3 regions of the Pseudomonas sp. H1_D04 genome follow, and region 3 is predicted to be linked to each of the others. Evidence: riboswitches for the same ligand, from Rfam matches in the RefSeq annotation. Region 3 holds a riboswitch; each other region holds the start of a gene.
What was found. Region 3 has a riboswitch for cobalamin ahead of cobW (cobalamin biosynthesis protein CobW). Riboswitches for the same ligand answer to the same signal wherever they lie in the genome.
Positions count from the first base shown of each region.

Region 1: linked by a shared signal. The riboswitch ahead of cobO (cob(I)yrinic acid a,c-diamide adenosyltransferase) and the one ahead of cobW (cobalamin biosynthesis protein CobW) in region 3 are both predicted to bind cobalamin.
Region 2: linked by a shared signal. The riboswitch ahead of AB4N82_RS19515 (ABC transporter substrate-binding protein) and the one ahead of cobW (cobalamin biosynthesis protein CobW) in region 3 are both predicted to bind cobalamin.

Region 1 is NZ_CP162826.1:3,895,050-3,898,318, forward strand. Features, by position in the region: gene AB4N82_RS18070 (PQQ-dependent sugar dehydrogenase) at 1-838, opposite strand, end outside; cobalamin riboswitch at 938-1,190, shown strand; gene cobO (cob(I)yrinic acid a,c-diamide adenosyltransferase) at 1,270-1,881, shown strand; gene AB4N82_RS18080 (cobyrinate a,c-diamide synthase) at 1,878-3,185, shown strand; gene bluB (5,6-dimethylbenzimidazole synthase) at 3,182-3,269, shown strand, end outside.
Region 2 is NZ_CP162826.1:4,203,582-4,206,850, reverse strand. Features, by position in the region: gene ptrR (putrescine utilization regulator PtrR) at 1-154, opposite strand, end outside; gene AB4N82_RS19520 (aldehyde dehydrogenase family protein) at 260-1,642, shown strand; cobalamin riboswitch at 1,895-2,088, shown strand; gene AB4N82_RS19515 (ABC transporter substrate-binding protein) at 2,204-3,214, shown strand; gene AB4N82_RS19510 (FecCD family ABC transporter permease) at 3,211-3,269, shown strand, end outside.
Region 3 is NZ_CP162826.1:5,992,098-5,995,366, forward strand. Features, by position in the region: gene cobN (cobaltochelatase subunit CobN) at 1-705, opposite strand, end outside; gene cobW (cobalamin biosynthesis protein CobW) at 709-1,770, opposite strand; cobalamin riboswitch at 1,864-2,064, opposite strand; cobalamin riboswitch at 2,106-2,311, shown strand; gene AB4N82_RS27815 (CbtB domain-containing protein) at 2,408-2,596, shown strand; gene AB4N82_RS27820 (CbtA family protein) at 2,608-3,269, shown strand, end outside.

The DNA.
Region 1 (3,269 bases), 2.1 Mb from region 3:
GCTCGTTCACCGCCGTCCACAGCTTGCCGCTCTGCGGTTCCCAAGCCATGCCATTGGGGTTGCGCAGGCCGGAGGCGAAAATACGGTGCTGGCCGCTGGCGCGGTCGACTTCCCAGATCGCGGCACGCCCCTGTTCCGCCTCCAGGCCGTTTTCACCGACGTTGCTGTTTGAGCCGACGCTCACGTACAGCTTGCTGCCGTCCTTGCTGGCCACCACGTTTTTCGTCCAGTGGTGGTTCAGAGGGCCGCCTGGCAAGTCGACCACCTTGGAGCCTTGGGCCTTGATGGCAGTTTCGCCTGGCTGATAGGGGAAACGCAGCAGCTTGTCCGAGTCGGCCACATACAGGTCGTTTCCGACCAGGGTCATACCGAACGGCGAATTGAGGTTTTCCAGGAACACCGTACGTGTTTCGGCGACGCCGTCGTGGTCGGCATCGCGCAATAGAGTGATACGGTTCGGGCTCGGCACCCCGGCGCCGGCACGTCCCATGACCTTCTCCATGACCCAGCCGCGTATGCCCTTGGCGTCATCCGGTTTGGGCGGTGCGTTGGTTTCCGCCACCAGCACATCGCCATTAGGCAACACATACAGCCAGCGCGGGTGGTCGAGGCCCTCGGCGAACGCGGCCACTTGGGTGCCGGGGGCTGCCGTTGGCTTCGCGCCATCTGGCCAGCCGATGGCCGGAGCGATGTTGACGGTAGGGATCAGCGTTTTGTTCGGTTCCGGCAGTCGGGGCGAGGGGCCGGTGCCGTCGGAAACCTTCAGGGTTGAGCTTTCTCCGCACGCCGCGAGGGTGCCGGCAAGCATGATTAACAGGGCGAGTCTGGTTTTATGCATGGTGTTCTCCTTGATACCTGTAAGGGTAGAGGAGGGCGGTGGTGCGATGGTTCAAGTACTCGACCAGCTTTCATTGACGCTCCACCCCCAACCCACTAACCTTCGCCGCTTGTTCCAGGTGCTCTGTGACCCATGGGTCGACAGAGTGAAACAGGGAAGCCGGTGAGTGAGCGCGCTTGTACACAGCGCCGCCGCAATTCCGGCGCTGCCCCCGCAACGGTAAATGAGTCAAGACGCTGCTTTTGCCACTGTATCGCGTGCGATATGGGAAGGCGCAGCGTTGGCCTGCTTGCTCTCTACAAGAGCTGCGCCACTCATGAGCCCGGAGACCGGCCTGGATCATCCAACAGCATCACGGTGGGCGATGCTTGGCTGTCTGTTTTTTCTTTTTCCTGCCCGCCGTTTTTGTCCAGCCCCAACGGAGAGCTGCCATGACCGATACCCCCGACCGCGACGAACGCCACTTGGCGCGCATGCTGCGCAAAAAAGCCGTGATCGACGAGCGCATCGCCAACTCCCCTAACGAATGCGGCTTGCTGCTGGTACTCACCGGCAACGGCAAAGGCAAGAGCAGCTCAGCGTTTGGCATGCTCGCTCGCGCCATGGGCCATGGGATGCAATGCGGTGTGGTGCAGTTCATCAAGGGGCGTAACAGCACTGGCGAAGAGTTGTTTTTCCGCCGCTTCCCCGAGCAAGTGCGTTTCCACGTCATGGGCGAAGGCTTTACCTGGGAAACCCAGGACCGCCAGCGCGATATCGCCGCCGCCGAGGCAGCCTGGGCGGTATCCCGCGAACTGCTGCAAGACCCAACCATCGGCCTGGTGGTGCTGGACGAGCTGAACATAGCCCTCAAGCACGGTTACCTCGACCTGGACCAAGTACTCAGCGACCTGCAAGCCCGCCCGCCGATGCAACACGTGGTGGTCACTGGCCGTGGCGCTAAGCCGGAGCTGATCGAGATGGGCGACACCGTCACCGAAATGGGCATGCTCAAACACGCATTCCAGGCCGGTATCAAGGCACAGAAGGGCGTCGAACTTTGAATCAGCCCCGTCATTGCCCGGCCGTATTGATCGCCGCACCGGCGTCCGGCCAAGGCAAAACTACCGTCACCGCCGCCCTGGCCCGTTTGCACCGCAATCTGGGACGTAGGGTGCGCGTGTTCAAATGCGGTCCGGACTTTCTGGACCCGATGATCCACGAACGCGCCAGCGGTGCGCCGGTGTATCAATTGGATATGTGGATGGTGGGCGAGCAGGAAAGTCGCCGCCTGCTGTGGGAAGCGGCGGGGGAGGCCGACCTGATCCTGATCGAAGGCGTGATGGGTCTGTTCGACGGCACGCCCTCCAGTGCCGACCTGGCGCGGCATTTCGGCGTGCCGGTGCTGGGCGTGATTGATGGCACCGCCATGGCCCAAACCTTTGGTGCTCTGGCGCTGGGCCTTGCGCGCTACCAGCCGGATCTACCGTTCGCGGGCGTGTTGGCCAACCGCGTCGGCACGTTGCGCCATGCGCAATTGCTCGAAGGTAGCCTCACTGAAGGCCTGCGCTGGTACGGCGCGCTGTCCCGCGAGACGGGAATCGAGCTGCCGAGCCGTCATCTGGGCCTGGTGCAAGCCAGCGAACTGAATGACCTCGATGCACGCCTGGACGCCGCCGCCCAAGCCTTGGGCAGCAGTTGCGAAGTCGCTTTACCGCCGCCCGTGACCTTCGCCGCGCCTGAAGTGATGAAAGCTGAGCCGTTGTTGGCCGGTTTCCGCATTGCCGTGGCCCGCGACGAAGCCTTCGCCTTCACCTACGGCGCCAGTCTTGACCTGTTGCGGGCGATGGGCGCTGAGCTGACATTTTTCTCCCCGATCCACGATCGCGAATTACCTGACGCCGACAGTCTGTATCTGCCTGGCGGCTACCCGGAACTGCACCACCAGGCGTTGTCGGAAAATACTCCGATGCTCGACGCCATCCGTGCTCACCATGCGGCGGGTAAGCCGTTGCTCGCTGAGTGTGGCGGCATGCTCTACCTGCTGAACTCCCTCACCGACGTCGACGGCAACCGCGCCGAACTGCTCGGCCTGTTGCAGGGTGATGCAGTGATGCAAAAGAAACTGGCGGCCCTGGCGCTGCAAAGCGTCGAATTGCCGGAAGGCGTACTGCGCGGCCATACCTATCACCACTCCCTGACCAGCACCGAATGGCAACCGATTGCCCGTGGTCTGAGCCCCAATGGTGGGCGCGGGGCCGAAGCGGTCTACCGACAGGGGCGGATGACGGCCTCTTACGTGCACTTCTACTTTCCGTCGAATCCGGCTGCTGTGGCCGCATTGTTTTTACCCACGATAGCGCCATGACTGACAACGCCTTCCCCCAGGCCGACCGCGATGCCGTTTACCGCGCCATTGCCGAACGCCGCGACATGCGCCACTTCAGCGGTG
Region 2 (3,269 bases), 1.8 Mb from region 3:
TCTCGCGGATAAACAGCTCCACGCCCAGATCCTGCTCCAGTTGCTTGATCCGCGTGGTCAAGTTTGACGGCACCCGATGAATCAACTGCGCGGCGGCGCTGATGCTGCCTTGTTCGGCGACGGCCTTGAAGATTTCCAGTTGCACGAGATCCAATTCATTCTCCATTCGTGAACGTATTGCTTAATATTATTCAGTTTCCAGAAAAGATCCAGCCCCGTACGCTGACCTCCATTCCCAACGTACACGCAGGACGGTGCCATGAACGCGAACACCCACGCCTTATCGATCAATCCCGCCAACGGCCAAACCGTCGGCAACTATCCCTACGAAACAACAGCGCAGTTGGATGCCGCCCTCGACCGCGCCACCAGCGCCTTCCGCACCTGGCGCCGCCAGCCGGTGAGCCAGCGCGCCGAGCTGCTGTTAGCCCTGGCCGCCGCCTTGCGCGAGCAAGCCGAAGCCATGGCGCAGATGATCACTCTGGAAATGGGCAAACCCATCGCCCAGGCACGTGCCGAAGTCGAAAAATGCGCGCAACTGAGTGAATGGTACGCAGCCCAAGGCCCGGCCATGCTCGCCCCGGAACCGACCCTGGTCGACAACGGCACCGCCCACATCGAATACCGCCCGCTGGGCCCGATTCTCGCCGTAATGCCGTGGAACTTCCCGGTATGGCAGGTACTGCGCGGCGCCGTGCCAACCATGCTCGCCGGCAACACTTACGTGCTCAAACACGCGCCGAATGTGATGGGCAGCGCCTACCTGATCCAACAAGCGTTCCGTAAAGCCGGCTTTGCTGAAGGCTTATTCGAAGTGATCAACGTCACCCCCGAGGGCGTGTCCAAAGCCATCGCGGACTCACGCATTGCCGCCGTGACCCTCACCGGCAGCGTGCGCGCCGGCATCGCTATCGGCTCCCAGGCCGGTGCCGCGTTGAAAAAATGCGTGCTGGAACTGGGCGGCTCCGACCCGTTCATCGTGCTCAACGACGCCGACCTCGACGCCGCCGTGCAAGCCGCGCTCATCGGCCGCTTCCAGAACAGTGGCCAAGTCTGCGCCGCCGCCAAGCGCCTGATCATCGAAGCCGGTGTTGTGGAAGCCTTCACGGCCAAGTTCGTCGACGCCAGCCGTGCCCTGGTGATGGGCGATCCCACATCAGCTGCCACCTACATTGGCCCAATGGCCCGCTTCGACCTGCGCGACGAGCTGCACGGTCAGGTCCAGGCCACCCTGGAGGAAGGCGCGACCCTGTTGCTCGGCGGCCATAAAGTCACAGGCGACGGCAACTACTACGAGCCGACCGTACTCGCCAACGTCACCGACCAGATGACCTCGTTCAAACAGGAACTGTTCGGCCCCGTGGCCTCGATCATCACCGCCCGCGACGCCGACCACGCGGTGGCCCTGGCCAATGACAGCGAGTTCGGCCTCACCGCGAGCATCTTCACCACTGACGCAGCGAAAGCACGGGATATCGCCAATCAGCTGGAAACCGGCGGGATCTTCGTCAACGCCTTCAGCGTCTCCGACCCACGGGTGGCGTTTGGCGGCGTGAAGAAAAGTGGATTCGGTCGCGAGCTGTCGCACTTCGGCGTTCGCGAGTTCTGCAATGCGCAGACGGTGTGGCTGGATCGAAAATAACCCCGGCTGCGCAGCGGGCCTTTCATGGCAGGCGGCCGTGTTGTGGTGAGCGATCTGATCGCGCATTTAGGCGGGATCAAGCAAAAAACGGATTGCGAAGCTACTGACGAACACACATTGGCCGCCTCCTTTTTGCGAGGCGCGAACGTCCTAGCGACTTTTTAACGATAGGCGCCATGACTTGGCGCGACATCGAAGATCGCGCCACCGGCACGCGAACTGAAGCTCAGCCTCCCTCTGCGAGGCTGAATCAACTACCATAGCGCCGCCGGTTCCCCCATGGGACTAATAGGGAATTCGAAACGCCGCCCGCGGCGTCAATCGAAACTGCCCCCGCAACTGTAGGTGCCGAGCCTGCTCCTTAACGCCACTGGACCTCGTCCGGGAAGGCTGGAGCGTGGCGAAGACGCATCAGTCAGGAGACCTGCCGGCCCAGCACAATCACTAACCGGCGGGGTGTCCGGGAAGGACATCCTTGCCTGCCCGACCGGCAGCGTTCAAGGGCGTATTTCCGAGCCGTACTGCCCCTGCTTCACCTACGGTTCACACGGAGATCGCCCCATGCTGCCACGCGTTACTGCCCTGATCACCGGTCTGGGTTTCTGTGCCCTGGCTCAAGCGGCGCCCACTCACTACCCGCTGACTATCCAAAACTGCGGCAGCGCCGTGACCTTCCCGCAAGCCCCCGCACGCAGCGTGACCATCGGCCAGGCCGCCACCGAAATGCTGTATGCCCTGGGCGTCGGCGACAAAGTGGTCGGCACCTCGCTGTGGTTCAACAGTGTGCTGCCCCAGTACCAGGCGCAGAACGACAAAATCGAACGCCTGGCCAACAACGAGCCAAGCTTTGAAGCCGTGATCGCCAAACGCCCGCAACTGGTGGCTGCCGAGCTGGAATGGGTGGTCGGCCCGCAAGGCGTGGTGGGCACCCGTGAGCAATTCCACGAATTGAAGATCCCCACCTACCTGCTGCCTTCCGACTGCGAAGGCAAGGACAATCTGGTGGGCGCCGACGGCACGCGGCTAGAGCCGTTCCGCATCGAGACCCTCTACAAGAGCATCAGCCAACTGGCCGAGATTTTCGACGTGCAGGCGCGCGGCCAACAGCTGAACGACGACCTCAAGGCGCGCCTGGCCAAGTCCGTTGCCACGGCGCAGAGTAAAGGCCTCAAGCAAGCCAGCGCGCTGGTGTGGTTCTCCAGTTCCGAGATAGCCAGCGACCCGTACGTGGCGGGCCACAAGGGCATCCCCGAATTCATGCTCGAAACCCTCGGCCTGCACAACGTGGTGCAGTCCGATGAAGAGTGGCCCGCTGTTGGCTGGGAAACCATCGCCAAGGCCAATCCGACGTTCCTGGTGATCGCCCGCATGGACCGTCGCCGCTACCCTGCCGACGACCATGAAAAGAAACTCGCCTTCCTGCGCAGCGACCCGGTCACGCGCAACATGGACGCCGTCAAACACAACCGCATCATCATCCTCGACGCCTTGGCGCTGCAGGCCAGCCTCCGCACGTTCGATGGCCTTGAACAGCTGGCCGGCGCCATCGACGGCTACGACCTGCGCAAATGAGTAAAAGCGTGATCCGCACCCTGCTCGCCCTGACCCTGCTTTCAGCCGCCCTACT
Region 3 (3,269 bases):
CGGCAACGGGTTGAGGCCCGCCGCCTGCAAGCGCTGGCAGAACACATCGATAAAACCGGTATTGGCCGCCTGCAAATGGGAGCGATAGAACAGCACCGCCGCCACGGGTTGGTCGGCGTGCCAATCTGCCTGCCAGTCGCTCAGGCGAGCATTGGCTTTGCCGGGATGATAAATCGCCGTACGCGGCAAGGCTTGCGGCTCGGCCCACGGGTAGTCGCGGCCCATATAGCCGCTGGCCAGGCAGCGATAAAAGTCCAGCGCGTTGCCCAGCCCGCCCTGGCGCAGAAACTGCCATAGGCGATCCCGCGCCTCGACGCCGACGGTACTGAGACCGCTGAGTTCCGGGTCCGGGCGATCATCCCCCGGCACCAGGATCAGCTGCACACCGCGCTCGGCCAACTCCACCAAGCGCTCGATGCCGTAGCGCCAATAACCGATGCCACCGTGCAGGGAAATCAGGATGACCTTCGCGTGGCGCAGCACCTCATCGACATACAGGTCGACCGAAGCGTGGTTCTGCACCTGCATCGGGTTGGCCAGACGCAGGCTCGGGTAGTCATCCGGCAACTGCTGGGCCGCTTCGGCCAGCAGCGCCAGGCTGGAATCACCGCTGCACAGGATCACCAGTTCGGCGGGGGTCTGTCCAAGGTCGGCAATATTGTCGTCCGCGACAAAACCACCGGGCTGAGTCCTGAGCAGGTGCATGGATTAAACGCTGAGCGCGGCGCGCAGTTGCACTTCGAGGCCGACCGCATCCAGGTCCTGGCCGATCAGTACCAGGCGCGTGATGCGTGCTTCGTCAGCACCCCAGGCGCGGTCGAAGTGTTTGTCAAAGCGGGTGCCCACGCCCTGGATCAACAGGCGCATCGGCTTGTTCGGGATCGCGGCGAAGCCTTTGACACGCAAGATGCCGTGTTGCACGACCAGTTGAGTCAATGCGTCGAGCAGCAGCGCTTCGTCGGCCTGGGGCAAGTCGATGGAGATGGAATCAAACGCATCGTGGTCGTGATCGTCTTCACCTTCGTGGTGATGATCGTGATGACTATGACGACCGTCGATATGCTCTTCGGAGCCGGCACCCAGGCCAATCAACACGTCCAGGGGCACGCGACCGCTGCTGGCTTCGATGATTTTGACGGCTGGCGGCAGCTCTTCGGCGACTTCCAGGCGCACACGGGCCAGGTCTTCCGGGCTGATCAGATCGGCCTTGTTAAGGATGACCAGGTCCGCGCTGGCCAGTTGGTCGGCGAACAGCTCGTGCAGTGGCGACTCATGGTCCAGGTTCGGGTCGAGTTTGCGCTGGGCGTCCACTTGATCGGGGAACGCAGCAAAGGTACCGGCGGCCACGGCCGGGCTGTCGACCACGGTGATCACCGCGTCAACCGTGCAGGCGCTGCGGATTTCCGGCCACTGGAAGGCTTGCACCAGCGGTTTTGGCAGGGCCAGGCCCGAGGTTTCGATGAGGATATGGTCGAGGTCGCCGCGACGGGCGACCAGTTCGCGCATCACCGGGAAGAACTCTTCCTGCACAGTGCAGCACAGGCAGCCGTTGGCCAGTTCGTACACGCGGCCATTGGCTTCTTCTTCGGTGCAACCGATGGAGCATTGCTTGAGGATTTCACCATCAATGCCCAACTCGCCGAACTCATTGACGATGACGGCGATGCGACGGCCCTGGGCGTTGTCGAGCATATGGCGCAGCAAGGTGGTTTTGCCCGAGCCGAGGAAGCCGGTAACGATGGTGACGGGGAGTTTGGCCAGTGTTTTCATCGGATGCCCTTGGGGGCGGGCATACGGGACGATAGGCCCTGCGGCGCGGCGCAGAAGCGGATTTCGTCACCGGATCACCCCGCCCGGTTGAATTAGAAAATCGGTTGCGAGGCAGGTCTCCTGGCTTAGGGCTTGCGGGTCGTTAGACCGGCGCCGGCTGCGCCTTCCCGCCGTTGATGGCAGTGGCGTGGCAGTCGGATGAACCCTTCACAGTTGCGGGGGCAGCCGCGGATTGAACCGCGTTCCCTTCTTAGCTTCGGCCTGGGCCGAAGAACCTCGAAGGTGCAAGGCTACAGGGGCTCGGTGAATTTGACTACCGTCGCTCTGCATGCTTTCCTACATGCCTTGTTTCGGGTGCCCTTCACAGGGTGAAACGGGAAACCGGTAAATCATGGCTGCCATGACCAGTCCGGTGCTGCCCCCGCAACGGTAAGCGAGTGAAGCGTCAGATCCACTGTGCCTGTAAGGCATGGGAAGGCGATGCTTTATAGACCCAGTGTCCCTCGCAAGCCCGGAGACCGGCCCGAAAAACCAGATAACAAACCCGCGGTGGGCGGGCGCTGTTCGGAACTCTGCGTGCCTGGCTCGCGGGGTTTTCATGCGCTCGTTTCATCCAGACACCTGAAAGGGACGCGCCATGTCGATCATCAGCAGCACTTCGCACTCCGCCAGCAGCACCTCTACCTTGAGCCAACGCCTGACCGCCGCCATCGGCGCGTCGATCCTCGGCGCGTGTCTGGTGTATTTCGCCGGTTTCTCGCATATCGAGGCGGTGCACAACGCTGCCCACGATACCCGCCACAGCGCCGCGTTCCCGTGCCACTGAGACCTGCCGACATGATCAAGCGTATTGCGCAAACCGCAGGTTTCACCGGCCTGTTGGCCGCGCTGCTGCTGACCCTGCTGCAAAGCTTTTGGGTCGCCCCGCTGATTCTTCAGGCGGAAACCTTTGAAAAAGCCCCGGCGGCAACCGAAGTGGTGCATGAGCACGCTGCCGGCGCTGCTGCCCACACCCACGATGCCGAAGCCTGGGAGCCTGAAGATGGCTGGCAGCGCGTGCTGTCGACCACCGGTGGCAACTTGGTGGTGGCGGTTGGTTTTGCACTGATGCTGGCCGGCCTCTACACATTGCGCGCCCCCACCCGCACGGCGCAGGGCCTGCTGTGGGGCCTGGCCGGTTACGCAACCTTCGTGCTGGCGCCGACGATGGGCCTGCCACCCGAGTTGCCGGGCACCGCCGCCGCTGATCTGGCACTGCGCCAGACGTGGTGGATCGGCACTGCGGCCTCCACCGCTGCCGGGATTGCGCTGATCGTGTTCGGGCGCAACTGGCTGCTGAAAGTGCTGGGCGCTGCCATCCTCGCGGTACCTCACGTCATTGGCGCGCCGCAACCGGAAGTGCACGCAATGCTCGCGCCGCAAGCCCTGGAAACGCGGTTCAAAATCGCTTCGCAACTGACCAACGTGGCGTTCTGGCTGGCCCTGGGCCTGATCAGCGC